Regions from separate parts of the Pseudoalteromonas sp. 2CM37A genome, predicted to be linked through region 2. Evidence: predicted binding sites of a transcription regulator. Region 2 holds the regulator's gene; each other region holds the start of a gene.

Region 1 (4,654 bases), 350 kb from region 2:
AGTTAGCCATGCTGCTTTCGCTTAGCTTTTCTATATCGCGAGATAACACAAAGTCGCCTCTATTTGATACATCAATGTTGTCCATGGTTTTAAAATCTACCACGCCGTAGCCAAATTTTTGCAGCTGATGAATAAACGTCTCTGCTAATTGATTACCCAACTGATTACTTTTATTAAGCGATGCGTCTAAATCTACAATGGTAGTAACCGCTATGTTGATGCTGTTGTTATCGGGCGCTTCGGCTTCAAGCGTATCCACTAAATCCAGCGCCATTTGCTCTACATAGTTTGCCAGCGTTTTGTGGTGTTTAAGCGGTGTAAACTGCCTTGCTGTGTCGTACTCACTTTGCTGCTGCACAGATTGGTTGGCATACATAGGCTTTGGTTGGCTACTTTGCGTTACCACGGTGTAGTCTGAGCGTGTGTTTATGCTTTCGTTATGCTCATTATTTTGCGTTATTGAACAGCCAGTTAATGCTAACGTTGCCGTTAGCCCCGCTATAGCAGATAGTTTGTAAAACATGGTCAACCTCACTCGCTGGCTTGTTTAAGCATAATTCCGTCGGTGCGATAGCTACTGTTTAGCGCATCAACCACTGATTGAGGGATAAACCCTTGCGCACTGCCCACTACCGCTTTACTTTTAATGCCCACTATTCGTGCATTTACCAGTACGCCACCTTGGTGGCTCACAAGTGTTCCTGCTAATACGTAATTAAAGTTTTGATCTTGGTTTAGCTCTAGGTAATCGCGACTAAATACAAAGTCGCCTGCGGGTGTTACTCGCATATATTCGGTGGTTTTAAAATCGATAACCGGTACTCCAAAACTATGCAGTTCGTGCATAAAGCTTTCGGCTATTTGGTTACCTAACAGGCTTCCATCGCTGTAGTCATCATCTAAAAATACAAAGCTAGAAACGGCAAGTGGCGTTTTGTCGTTTACGTATTGCAGGTTTTCGACCATGTCTTGCATTATACCGCGCACATAATGGTTTATATTTTTGCGTTTTGCAGGGGCACTTTTGGTGTAGTTGCTTTGCTTGTTTAAATTAGACTGAAATAACGCTTCATTTGGTGCAGGTGCTTTTACCGCACGTTGCTCTGAAACAAGCTGGGCTGCATTATCATGCTCAACCTGCTCCGGCTCTGAATGTAGCGAATTTAACATTTGCGAACAGCCAAAGCCTAATGGCAAACATAGGGTAAATAATAGGTTTCTCATGGTGTGCTCCTGATTAATATTCGCTGCGGTACAAAGAGCCGTCACGCTGCTGAATTTTTTCGTTTCCCCACATTACATTTATAGGGATCTCTGTGCTGCCTGCCGACAGTACTTGCTTATTTTCAATATTAACGAGTCGTGCATTAACTATATAAGCATGCTGTTGGCGCGTTACAGTGCCGGTGATTACTAAGTCAATATTTTGGCGATTGCGTAATTTACTTAAGTCGCGGCTTAATATGCTGTCTGCGTTTTGCGCTAATATAAGGTTATTACCTAGGCGGTACTCAACGGTATGATAGCCAAGCTGGGTAAATTGCGTTAATAAGCTTTCTTGAATTTGTAAGCTCAAACCCGAGGCCTGCCCTGCTACTAGCTTAGTATCTAAAGCATCGGCATAAAAAAAGCTACTCACACCAATGCGCGCATTGGCATTTAAAGCGCCATTTACATGGTTAAGCTGCGAGGTTAGATTTGCTACATACTCGTTAACGGTATAGGGGGCCATTGCTGCTTTTGGCGCGTCAGTAGGCACACTCGGCTCTGGGGGCGGAACCAAGTTGCAAGCAGTTAAATTTAACAATACTAAAGGCAGTAAAAGGCGCATAGTTGCCGTCCTCTTTAAAACATATCGAGGATAAAGCAATTATTATGCCTAATTAACCTAAACTCTGGATAATAAACCTATCTCTAGCCAGAGATAATAAATTTAAATATCAAGATAGTTCAATATGCTAGTAAGGCTCTTAACCAGAATTCAGGTTAATTAACTTTGAGGCGTTTTGACGTAGTAGGTTACAAAACAAGTATTATTGTTTATTAATAACTTACATGCATCCTTTGCTGCTTCTTTTGTTTTAAACGCACCAAGCTTTAATCTATAAAAGGTGTGCTGGTCAATCTGTACTTGCTCGGTATTTACTTCAAGCTTATTTGACGCCGATTGAAATTGCTTTATAGCCGCTTCAAGTACCGCTTTATTTTTATATGCCCCCACTTGCACAGCAAACAGCGCATTTGTATTCACAACAGCTAAGTGGTTAGTTTGCTGTGGTTTTGGCTGCGCGTTAAGTTGTTTTAATTTATCTACTGTGCGCTGTAATTCACTTTCTAGCTTTAACAGTCTTTCTAGTTGAGGCTTGGTTTGTTGCCACTGCTGCGCTGACTCTTTGAGTACGGCTAAGTCATCTTTTTTAATGAGCACCGCCTGCTTTTGGGCCGTTGCTAATGCGTGAGCACTGTTTGCTAATGCAAAGCCTAAAAGTAATGTGGCTAAAAAATCCTTGTAGTGCAGCATAAGTATGTTGTTAATATGAGTAAGAGTGGGCGCTATTTTAACAGCCAATCAACGCTTAGCAAGTCACGCGTGCTACGGCCTATTGCGCTTTTATACCAATTAACTTAATTAAGTAATCTATTATGAGGATAGTAAAACGTATTGATAGCTAGGCAAAAAAATCGCTATTTAGTTGCTCTAAATGAGAATTTTTTAACGCAGAACGCAACACGATTAGCCCCATAAAATAATTATATATTGCTGCGTGTTGGTATCACTATTAAAGTTTAATTGGCTTATCGGTGTAGTTACTTACAATGCAGTCAAGCTTATACATTTTAAATACTTCACAGTCGGCTTTGGCATTTTTAAGGTTTTTATAAGAGCCAAGCTTTAAGCGATAAAAGGTTTTATCATTTATTTTTGCGGTTTCTACGTTAGTTAATATTTTATCTCTAAATAGTGGCGCTGCTTTGGTATTTAGTTCTTGCCAGGCCTTGGCTACATCCTGCTTAGAATCAACCGAGGCAACTTGTAATGCAAATACATGTTTAGGGGTATTAAGCTTTAGAGTTTGCTTTTGGTTATTGTTAGCGGCTTTGTAAGTTTGTTGACGACGTGGCTTATTACTGGTTGTACGCGAAGGCGTGCGAGTGTAACGGCTGCTGTAGGCAGTGCTTGCATTAGATTGTGCAATAGCTTTAGAGTTTATTATATCTATGTGATTAACTAGGTAAGTAATTTCTTTTTCAAGCTTTAAAATACGCTCTATACCGGCGCGTGCTTGTTGCCATTGCATTGCGGCATCTTTTAATTGCGCAAGCTCTAGTGCAGTTATCGATACGTAATCGGGCGTGGTGTTAGGTATTTCATTATCAATAGCAGGTTTAGCAGTAGGCGTAATAGAGCACGCCGTGCCAAACGTAAGCGTAAAAAGGCATACAAAAAAGTGTTTATAGTATTTTTTTAATTTAAGCATGTACCCGTTATCCTGAAAGCAGTGCCTGTGCACTTACATTTCAGTTAAACATTCTCACAAGAAAGCGTTTAACTTAGCAATTTAAACAATGAGCAAATTTACTCCTATACGTTAATTTACCTGCAAAGATAAAATTAACACGACCCTCCATGGGTGTGGCTTTTAATACAACTTTAATGCCAATTAACATAAACCTTTCAATATAAATTACGTTGTGTTTAAAAATAACGCAAGTCAAATTCAGAACATAATTAAGCGTAGCCCATCTTTATTACTCGCGTCGTTAAAATTGAGTAAAGCTATACTAATAGTGGCATTAATAATTTAGCACTAAAAAAGGCGCCTAAACAGGCGCCTTGGTGGGTAATTTAATAAAACCTAAATTAACGATTTAATAAATGTTTTTAAATCATCTGCAAACTCGTCGCGGCGCAGAGCAAACTCTATCGTTGCTTTTAAGTAGCCTATTTTACTACCGCAATCGTGGCTGCGGCCTTTCATGGCGTAAGCGTCTACTTTTTCTTGTTGCATGAGCATGGCAATTGCATCTGTAAGTTGAATTTCGTTGCCAGCCCCTTGCGGCGTTTTAGCAAGCAGTGGCCAGATGTTTTCGCTTAATACATAACGCCCTACTACCGATAGGTTTGAAGGTGCTTCATCTACTGGCGGTTTTTCTACCATGTTAATAATTGGCGAGCTTTCACCTTGGTGAAGCTCTACGTCACCTAAATCAACAACACCAAATTTGTCTACTTCGTCCATTGGTACTGGCTCAACCATAATTTGGCTGTGCTTAGTTTCTTCAAAACGGGCGATCATCTCTGCTAGGTTGTCTTTTTTAAGGTCGCTCTCTACGTCATCAACAATTACATCTGGCAAAATAACCACAAAGGGTTCGTTGCCAATAATTGGCGCTGCACAATTAATTGCATGGCCTAAGCCTTTGGCTTCGCCTTGGCGTACGTGAATAATGGTCACATCTTTAGGGCAAATTGCCTGTACTTCGGCAAGTAATTGCCGCTTTACGCGTTTTTCAAGCGTGGCTTCTAGTTCAAAGCTGGTATCAAAATGGTTTTCGATAGAGTTTTTACTTGAATGCGTTACAAGTACAATCTCTTTAACGCCTGCTGCTACCGCTTCATTTACTACATATTGAATAAGCGGGCGGTCTACCA
Region 2 (4,654 bases):
GCCATGATAGATAACATCAATGCCGATAACATCGAAGTCGACATTAAAGCGCTAACAATGCGCTCTGAGCAGCCAGTGGTTGTCACTGGGCCTAATTTAAAAATTGTCGGTAAAGGCCTTGAAGCCGATTTAAAAACCGAAGTAATAAAACTAATTAACCATACGCGAACAATATATTATGACCAATAAACTCACTAAAATACTTATTATCCCATCGCTAATGCTTGCATTTAGCGCCTCTGCTGCTGAGCCTGCTGCTCAACCGCCAGCAAATCAAATTTCTATTAGTGCAGACCGTCAAGAAGGCCAACTTAAAGAAAACGTAGGTATTTTTGAAAAGAACGTCGAAATTGTGCATGGTAATCGCAAAATTACAGCCGACCGACTCGAAGTACATAAACGTGAAGACTTAGGGGATAACAAACAACTCCTTATTGCCACTGGCAGCCCAGCCTACTTCGAAGAAAAACAAGACGACGGTACCGTAATGAGTGCCAGTGCAAACGAAGTACGTTACGACGTAGCAAAGCGCTTTTTAACGCTTGTTGGCGATGCTGAAGTCGCACAAGCCGGTCAAAAAATTAATGCTAAAAGTATTACCTACGATATGCAGCAGCAGCTTATTAGCGCAGAAAAAGACGAAAACTCTACGGATCGTGTCCACACAATTTTAGTGCCTGTTGAAGCAAAAATTAAAGAAAAAACAGGTAACGAAGGTCAACCATGAGCACCTTAAAAGCAGAACTATTAGCAAAAAGCTATAAAGGCCGCCAAGTTGTAAAAAATGTAGGCCTTGAAGTGGAAGCCGGCAGCATTGTTGGCTTATTGGGCCCTAATGGCGCAGGTAAAACCACCACCTTTTACATGATTGTAGGGTTAGTACCTAGCGACAAAGGTAAAATTTCTATTGATGATAACGACATTACGTTATTACCTATGCACAGCCGCGCCCGTTTAGGCATTGGCTATTTGCCGCAAGAGTCATCAATATTTAGAAAGCTGACAGTTTATCAAAACCTAATGGCTATTTTAGAAACGCGTAAAGAGCTCAATAAAGCCGCGCGAGAAGAAACGCTTAACAACTTACTTGATGAATTTAGTATTCAGCATATTCGCGATAGCCAAGGTATGGCGCTTTCTGGTGGTGAACGCCGCCGTGTAGAAATTGCCAGAGCACTGGCAGCTAACCCTAAATTTATTTTATTGGATGAGCCTTTTGCTGGTGTTGATCCGATTTCAGTGTTAGATATAAAGAAAATAATAGAACATCTTAAAAACCGTGGCATTGGCGTATTAATTACCGATCACAATGTAAGAGAAACCCTTGATGTTTGTGAAAAAGCCTACATTGTTTCTCATGGGGAGCTAATTGCATCTGGCACCCCAGAACACGTATTAAATGACAAAACTGTACGCGATGTTTATTTAGGCGAGCAATTTAGGCTGTAACATTTAAGCCACACCTACAAGCATCTGCTAATATTAATTATAACAACATAAAAGGATTGTTAGAGATACATGAGGCAATCATTACAGCTGCGCATGGGCCAGCAACTTACAATGACTCCACAATTGCAACAAGCGATTCGCTTGCTGCAGCTCAGTACATTGGATCTCCAGCAAGAAATACAAGAAGCACTTGATAGCAACCCGCTATTAGAAGTAGAAGAGCAAGATTACACGGAAGAGTCGGCTGGAAAAAATGAACAAAAAGCAGATACGGATGATGTAACCGTAAGCGCATCGGCTGACGATACAACCAGCGAGTACGAGCAAGACAGTGGCGAAGCTTTAAATAAAGACACCGTTAGCGATGATATGGCAATGGATGTAACTTGGGATGAGTACATGAGCGCAGCCCCTGCGGCATCCTCAGGCCCAATGCCAGAAGATGAGTCTATTTATCAAGGTGCCTCTACTGAAACGCTACATGAGTATTTAATGTGGCAGCTTCAGCTTACTCCTTTTAGCCCAACTGACGAAGCCATTGCTATTGCCATTGTAGAAGCTGTAGATGACTCGGGTATTTTAACGCTAAGTTGCGAAGAAATTTTAGAAAGCTTTAACCAAGAAAACGATGACGAAGTTGAAGTTGAACTTGATGAAATAGAAGCCGTTTTAAAACGTATTCAGCTATTTGACCCTGTAGGTATAGCCGCGCGCAGTTTACAAGAGTGCTTGTGTATTCAGCTAAACCAGTTTGATAAAGACACCCCTTTTATAGAACAAACTAAAATGATCTTAACCGATCACATTGATCTATTAGCGGCACGCGACTATCGTACATTAATGAAAAAGACTAAGCTTAAAGAAGACGAGCTTAAAGAGGTCATGACCCTAATACATACCCTCAACCCAAAACCTGCAGATACAATAGTAAGGGAAGAGTCAGAGTATGTAATACCGGATGTGTCGGTTAAAAAAATAAAAGGCCGCTGGGTGGTAGAGCTAAACCCAGATAGCATGCCAAAAATACGCGTAAATAGTCAGTACGCGGCTATGTCACGTACCGTAAAATCAAGTGGTGATAGCCAATTTATTCGCTCTCACTTACAAGAAGCTAAATGGTTTATAAAAAGCCTTGAAAGCAGAAACGACACGCTGCTCAAAGTAACAAACTGTATTGTAAAACAGCAACAAGCATTTTTTGAACATGGCCCAGAAGCCATGAAGCCAATGGTTTTAAACGATGTTGCTGAAATGGTAGAAATGCATGAATCGACAATTTCGCGTGTTACTACGCAAAAATATATGCATACGCCACGTGGTATTTTTGAGCTTAAGTATTTTTTCTCAAGCCACGTAAGCACTGAAAACGGCGGAGAGTGTTCATCAACCGCAATACGTGCCCTAATTAAAAAGCTAATTGCCGCGGAAAACTCAGCTAAACCATTGAGTGATAGTAAAATTGCGGATATATTGGCAGAGCAAGGAATTAAAGTAGCTAGACGCACAATAGCAAAATACCGTGAATCGCTAGCTATTCCACCGTCAAATCAGAGAAAGAGTTTGATATAAGACGTAAAAAACAAAGAGGAAATGCTTATGCAACTAAACCTAACTGGTCGTCACGTAGAAGTAACTGATTCACTTAGAGACTATGTAAATAATAAATTTGCAAAGCTAGAAAGGCACTCAGATCATATTAGCAATGTGCATGTCATTCTCGATGTAGAAAAACTCAACCAAAAAGCAGAAGCGACTATTCATGTAAGTGGCGCAGATTTATTTGCCTCAACAGAGCACCAAGATATGTATGCCGCTATAGACTCGTTGATTGACAAGCTCGATCGTCAAGTCATAAAACATAAAGAGAAGCTTGCTAGACACTAATATTATGAAATTAAGTACATTAGTATGCCAGGACTGCAGCAAAGCTGCGGTCCTTTTTAGTAGTAAAAAAAGAATTTTAGAGTTTATCAGTGAGCTTGCTCATGAAAAGCTCCCCTACTTACCACAACAAGATATTCTTAATGCGCTGGCAAGCAGAGAAAAGCTAGGCAGTACAGGCATTGGCCGGGGGATCGCCATTCCTCATGGCAGAATGGGTGGCGTAGAAGAGCCGCTGGCTTTAGTACTTGTTAGCGACACGCCTGTTAACTTTGATGCTATTGATAACTGCCCTGTTGATATTTTTGTTGCACTCATCGTACCAGATGGCGATAACCAACAGCACCTAAAGACTCTGGCAACCATAGCTGATAAACTGAGCAACAAAGAATTTTGTAAACAGCTGCGTAGTGCTAAAACCGATGCAGAGCTGTATCAAGTAATTGTTGATCAATCGTAGTAAATACTAAGGGCTATAAATGGAGTTAATTATCATAAGCGGCCGTTCTGGTTCAGGTAAGTCGGTTGCTTTACGCGTGGTTGAAGATTTAGGCTATTATTGCGTAGATAATATTCCGGTCAACTTACTGCCCTCTTTAGTGCGAAGTGTTTCAGATAACTATGACAAAATAGCCGTTAGTATAGATGTTCGTAATATCCCCAAAGAACAAGACGAATTTAACGATATTCTCGAGTACCTTCCTGACTTTGCTAAACCCACACTGTTTTATTTAGATAGTGATGATCAAACACTGATCAAACGTTTTTCAGAAACACGCAGATTACACCCTTTATCCATCGATTCACTGCCGCTTGATTTAGCAATAAAAAAAGAAAAAGAACTGCTTGATGTACTCGTAACGCGCGCTGACTTTATGCTTGATACCACCGATTTAAGTGTGCACCAATTAGCAGAGTCAATTCGCGAAAAAATACTGGGTAAAAAAGATAAGCAACTTATTGTAACGTTTGAATCGTTTGGCTTTAAACACGGCATACCTAAAGAAGCTGATTATGTTTTTGATGCTCGCTTTTTGCCAAACCCCCACTGGGAGCCTGAACTTAAACCGCTTACGGGCCTTGATCAACCAGTAAAAGATTTTTTGGCAAATCACAGCATAGTGCAAAAATTCACTTGGCAAATTCAAACCTTTGTACAAACTTGGTTGCCACACTTAGAGCGTAATAACCGTAGTTACCTCACTATTGCAATTGGCTGTACTGGTGGTCAACACCGCTCGGTTTATTTAGCGCAAGCCATTGGTGAGAGCTTTGCTATGACGCATCCGAATGTCAAAATTCGTCATCGTGAGCAAGAAAAGTA
Region 3 (4,654 bases), on a different contig from region 2:
GCCTGCTTGGCCGGCAAATTGTTTTTCCATAATCTCGTTAAGTTCTTGCAATGCTGCAGGTTGCACTTCTTCAAGATTAGCAATACGCATAGTTAAATCTAGGCGCACTTTTTCAGGAAATTGCGCTAAGATTTCTGCCGATTGCTCAGGCTCTAAATACGATAAAACAATAGTTTGAATTTGCGGGTGCTCATTACGAATAATATTGGCAACTTGCTTTGAGTCCATCCATTTAAGTGAATCTAAGCCTTTAGCGCCCGAGCCCATTACAATTTGGTCGATTAAACTAGCTGCTTTATCTTCACCTAATGCGGCGGTAAGCGCCTTTTTAATAAAGTCTTCTGACTGGAAGCCAATTGTACTAAAGCTTTGTATTTGTTCTATAAATAAATTGTGAACTGCGCTTATTTTAGATTGTGACAAGTCATCTAGCGCAGCCATTGCCATCCCCACTTTTTGCACTTGCTTAGGCTCTAAGTGTTTAAGTATTTGCGCTGCATCTTCTTCAGATAAACTCAACAAAAGAATTGCAGCTTTATCTACGCCATCTAACTTGTCAACATCAAACGCTGGCGGGAGTTGTTTTTGTTCTTGATCAGTCATCTTCTGTTAACCACGCTTTCACTACTTGTGATGATAGTTCAGGTTCGTTCGCTACAAGTGCTCTTACCGCTTTAAGCAAATCTTCGTCGCCATGTAAATCTGGCAGCTGTAGTGTACCATCGCTTGAGAAGCCTACAGAAGCAGAATCAAAGTCTTTATTTAGCATATCTAGCGTGCTATCGCCAATATCCACCCCAGAGCTTAATGCATCTTCATCATACTCTTCGAGCGTATCATCTGGGTATATTAAGCGTTTAAGCATAGGCTTAACAACTGCCATAATAAGCACAATAATAACCAGCGCACCCAGTACTAAGCGGACGATTTTCATAAACCAGTCCTGCTCCCACAGCGGTACTTCTAAATCTAAATCAACTGCTTCGCGTACAAATGGTACGGTTACCACCTCTAATGCATCGCCGCGTTGCATATCAAAACCTACCCCACCTTGTAATAGGCGACGTATATTTGACAAAGCCTCTACCGAGCGCGGCGCCATGGTTGTTTCGCCGTTTTCACCTACTTTTGGCACATAATCAACGGCAACCGAGACGCTAATTCTGCGAATAACCCCTGTTTGTTGGCGCTTATGCGAAATGGTGGTGTCTAGCTCAAAGTTACGTGTAGCCTCTTTATGCACTCGGCTTGGGTTCGTTGCTGTACCAGCATTGCCTTGACCTGCTACTTCTGGAATAGTTGAATTCATAGGTGGTTGATTAGTAAGTGCCCCAGGAATACCTACCGCTAAGCCACCAATGTTGTTCTCTTCAAATGTGGTTTCGCTTCTTACTGCTGGTAGGTCTGGGTTGTAGCGCTTTTGTGTTTCTTCTACTGAGCTAAAGTCCATGTTTAAATCAACTTGCGCCGTGTAGTTACCCAAGCCAACTACAGGAATAAGAATACTGTCTATTTTTTCTAAATACTCTTGCTCACGCTTTCTTTCAATGTCGTACTCTTTACGAGAGCGTGCTGCTAATGAGTCTTGCGAGCCTGAATTAAGTAAGCGGCCGTTTTGATCTGTTACCGTTACACGTGAAGGCTCAAGCCCTTGTACTGCAGAGGCAATCATATCAACCACTGAGTCAATCTCCTCGCCATCAAGCATTCTGCCGCGCTTAAGAGTCAATACCACTGTGGCTGATGGCTTTTTTTCTCTGCGTGCAAATACGTTTTCTTTTGGAATGGCTAATAAAACTTTAGCGCGTGTTACGTTGTTTAATTCTTCTATGGTGCGGGCAAGTTGTTGCTCGCGGCCATGTTTTAAACGTTCACGCTCTAATCGTTGGCTAACACCAAAGCCCATATCTTGCATTATGATATCGGTGCCTGAGGTAGGACCTTGCTCTAGGCCTTCACGGGCCATTAGCAATTTAATGTTTTGATACTCACTTTCATCAACCGAAATTACGTTGCCGTCTAGCTCGTAGTCAATTTTTTGTGCATCTAAAAAATCAAGGGTTTGGATCAGCTCCTCTGTTGGCATTTTACCAAGTGGGCGCATGTCTGGCTGACGTGCCCAAATAATCACAAATATGGCAATAGCTAAACAAATAGCCAGCGCAATAATAAGGGTGACTTGGCGAAGCACATCAACACCATTTAAGGCGCTTAAGTAGCCCGACTTTTGTTCTTGTTGCTCGTTATCTTCGCTTTGGTCAATACCGCCGCCAGCAAGAGCAAGATCTGTTGATTGATTAGATTGCGCCACAATAATTCTCCACTACCTACTTAAACAGGCATGTTCATAATTTCTTGGTATGACTCAACAAGTTTATTTCTTACTTGTACTGTAGCCTCAAATGCCACTGACGATTTTTGTGAGGCAATCATTGCCTCAGCAAGCGATACACTTCTATCACCCATTTCAACAGCCACTACTTTTTGTTTAGCATCTTGTTGTAAGCCATTAACCGTGTTTAATGCATCACTTAGTAAGTCACCAAATTGAGCAGACGATGTTGGCTGAGCTTGAGTAGGTAGCTTATTGATTTGATTTGTATGGCCTGCTTCTAAAGCCATTGATTGCATTTCTTGAAATAGCGCGCTGTTTTGAATTTTCATAATTTTCTCTGGCAAATGCAGTTAACGTTCATAAAGGGAATAAAGCACAAAGTGTGCCATAAAAATAAACCTTTAATTACATAAGGTTAACTATTATTTTTAAGAGTCAGAGATTTGACAACCCTAAACTAAGCGTGGTTAGTTTAGGGTTATATAGAAGAAAGGGATAAAGTTATGCGGGCAGCGAAATACCTAAATCGCGCATTTGCGCTAGTTTATAACGTAAAGTACGCGGACTGATCCCAAGTGTTTGTGCAACATCTTTACGTTTGCCTTGGCAGCGCGCTAGGGTCTCTAATATTATTTTATGCTCTTTATCTTTTAGCTCATCTTTATAGCTGCCAGTATCAACACTAGGCAGAGAGCTACTCGCCTCTGCAGGCGTTATTTTGTCATCATAATACGCGCCACTGGGAGTGTTCGCTTGTTCAGGCGCTATCTCCTGTGTAGGCGTACTGTTAATTGGCGCTTGCATTAAGTTTTCAATAAAAATGGCCTGTTCGCCAATTACATTGCCCGTTCGCAAAATAAGCGCACGTTGAATTACATTATCAAGCTCGCGTACATTACCAGGCCATGCATGGCTTAGTAATTTTTGTTCAGCGGCACTATCAAGCGTTGCTAGCGGCTCTTTACTTTTAACTAAATGGCGCTCTATTAAATGCTTAGCCAATACAATTATATCCCCTGGGCGATCACAAAGCGGTCGCCACATTAGAGGAAATACATTTAAGCGATAATATAAGTCTTCTCTAAATTGATTATCTGCAACGGCTTCTTTTAGGTCGCGGTTACTGGTTGCGAGTACTCTTACATCGAGTGAAATTGTTTTTCGGGCACCTAAACGCTCAACTTCACGCTCTTGCAATACCCGTAATAGCTTAGCTTGCAGCCCCAAGTCCATTTCGGTTATTTCATCAAGTAATATGGTGCCGCCTTGGGCTTGTTCAAATTTACCTGGGCATGCTTGTATTGCACCGGTAAACGCGCCTTTTTCGTAGCCAAATAAAGTGGCTTCAAGCATGTTTTCGGGAATAGCCGCACAGTTTATTGCCACAAAAGGCGCATCGCATCGGTTTGATTTATCGTGAATGTAGCGCGCTAACACTTCTTTACCAGAGCCACTAGGGCCTAGCACCATAACACTTGCATCTGAGCGCGCCACTTTGCTCGCCAGTTCTAAAAGCGCAATACTGCTTGGGTCGGCAACAATTGGGCCGTCAGTGTCTTTTGGCTTTTCGGGTAAATACCGACTAACCATATTTAAAAGCACCTCAGGGGCAAATGGTTTAGCCATATAATCAATTGCGCCTAAGCGCATTGCCTCTACTGCATCATCAATCGTTGCATAGGCAGTCATCATTAATACGGGGAGATCTGGGTAGTTAAGCTTAATGCTTCTAAGTAAATCTAGGCCGCTCATCGCGCCCATTTGCACGTCACTGACCACTAATGAAAACTCAGATTTTTTTAATTGGATCATGGCTTGCTCAGCACTATCGGCTGCAACACAGGCAATACCCGACATTTCTAACGTGTCTATGAGTGCTTCTCTTAAACCTGCATCATCTTCAACCACTAGTATTGTATTACTCATGCTGTTTTCTCCTGCGTTGAGGCCGTGCATATGGGCAGCAATAAACTAAAACATGCACCACCATTGGCATTATTAACCACTTCAACACGTCCTTGATGCGCATTAGCCACAGAGCTTACAACAGCAAGCCCAAGCCCTGTACCTTGGCTTTTTGTGGTATAAAACGGTTCAAAAATTTTCTCTATTTGGCTCAACTCTACACCAGGGCCGTTATCGCATACGCTAATACGCACGGTATCGGGTTCGCTGCTATCGCGCTGCGCTTTCAATGTCACCAGGGCTTGGCTGCCAATAATTTGGATACTATTGTGAATAAGGTTTTGAATAGCACTGGCCAGCGCGGTTTTATTACCGGTAATTTCTATGTCTGGCTCTGGTAGCTCAACAACAAGT

Evidence for each region. The regulator sigma-54, encoded in region 2, starts transcription at its own class of promoters, with help from an activator protein. The targets are predictions, from matches to a motif close to GTTGGCACGNNNNTNGNNT.
Region 1: MTF68_RS10065 (FlgO family outer membrane protein) is a predicted target of sigma-54. The motif match lies at 1,865-1,883, and genes of this name have one in related genera.
Region 3: fliE (flagellar hook-basal body complex protein FliE) is a predicted target of sigma-54. The motif match lies at 2,707-2,725, and genes of this name have one in related genera.

The regions. Positions count from the first base shown of each region.
Region 1 covers NZ_JALNTJ010000003.1:591,179-595,832, reverse strand. Annotated here, with positions in the region: gene MTF68_RS10075 (FlgO family outer membrane protein) at 1-523, opposite strand, end outside; gene MTF68_RS10070 (FlgO family outer membrane protein) at 532-1,224, opposite strand; gene MTF68_RS10065 (FlgO family outer membrane protein) at 1,238-1,831, opposite strand; gene MTF68_RS10060 (SPOR domain-containing protein) at 1,991-2,521, opposite strand; gene MTF68_RS10055 (SPOR domain-containing protein) at 2,781-3,479, opposite strand; gene galU (UTP--glucose-1-phosphate uridylyltransferase GalU) at 3,858-4,654, opposite strand, start outside.
Region 2 covers NZ_JALNTJ010000003.1:242,098-246,751, reverse strand. Annotated here, with positions in the region: gene lptC (LPS export ABC transporter periplasmic protein LptC) at 1-189, shown strand, start outside; gene lptA (lipopolysaccharide transport periplasmic protein LptA) at 179-727, shown strand; gene lptB (LPS export ABC transporter ATP-binding protein) at 724-1,449, shown strand; gene MTF68_RS08470 (RNA polymerase factor sigma-54) at 1,519-3,018, shown strand; gene hpf (ribosome hibernation promoting factor) at 3,046-3,333, shown strand; gene MTF68_RS08460 (PTS sugar transporter subunit IIA) at 3,338-3,790, shown strand; gene rapZ (RNase adapter RapZ) at 3,810-4,654, shown strand, end outside.
Region 3 covers NZ_JALNTJ010000005.1:32,061-36,714, reverse strand. Annotated here, with positions in the region: gene fliG (flagellar motor switch protein FliG) at 1-603, opposite strand, end outside; gene fliF (flagellar basal-body MS-ring/collar protein FliF) at 596-2,311, opposite strand; gene fliE (flagellar hook-basal body complex protein FliE) at 2,332-2,664, opposite strand; gene MTF68_RS12580 (sigma-54 dependent transcriptional regulator) at 2,837-4,261, opposite strand; gene MTF68_RS12575 (ATP-binding protein) at 4,258-4,654, opposite strand, start outside.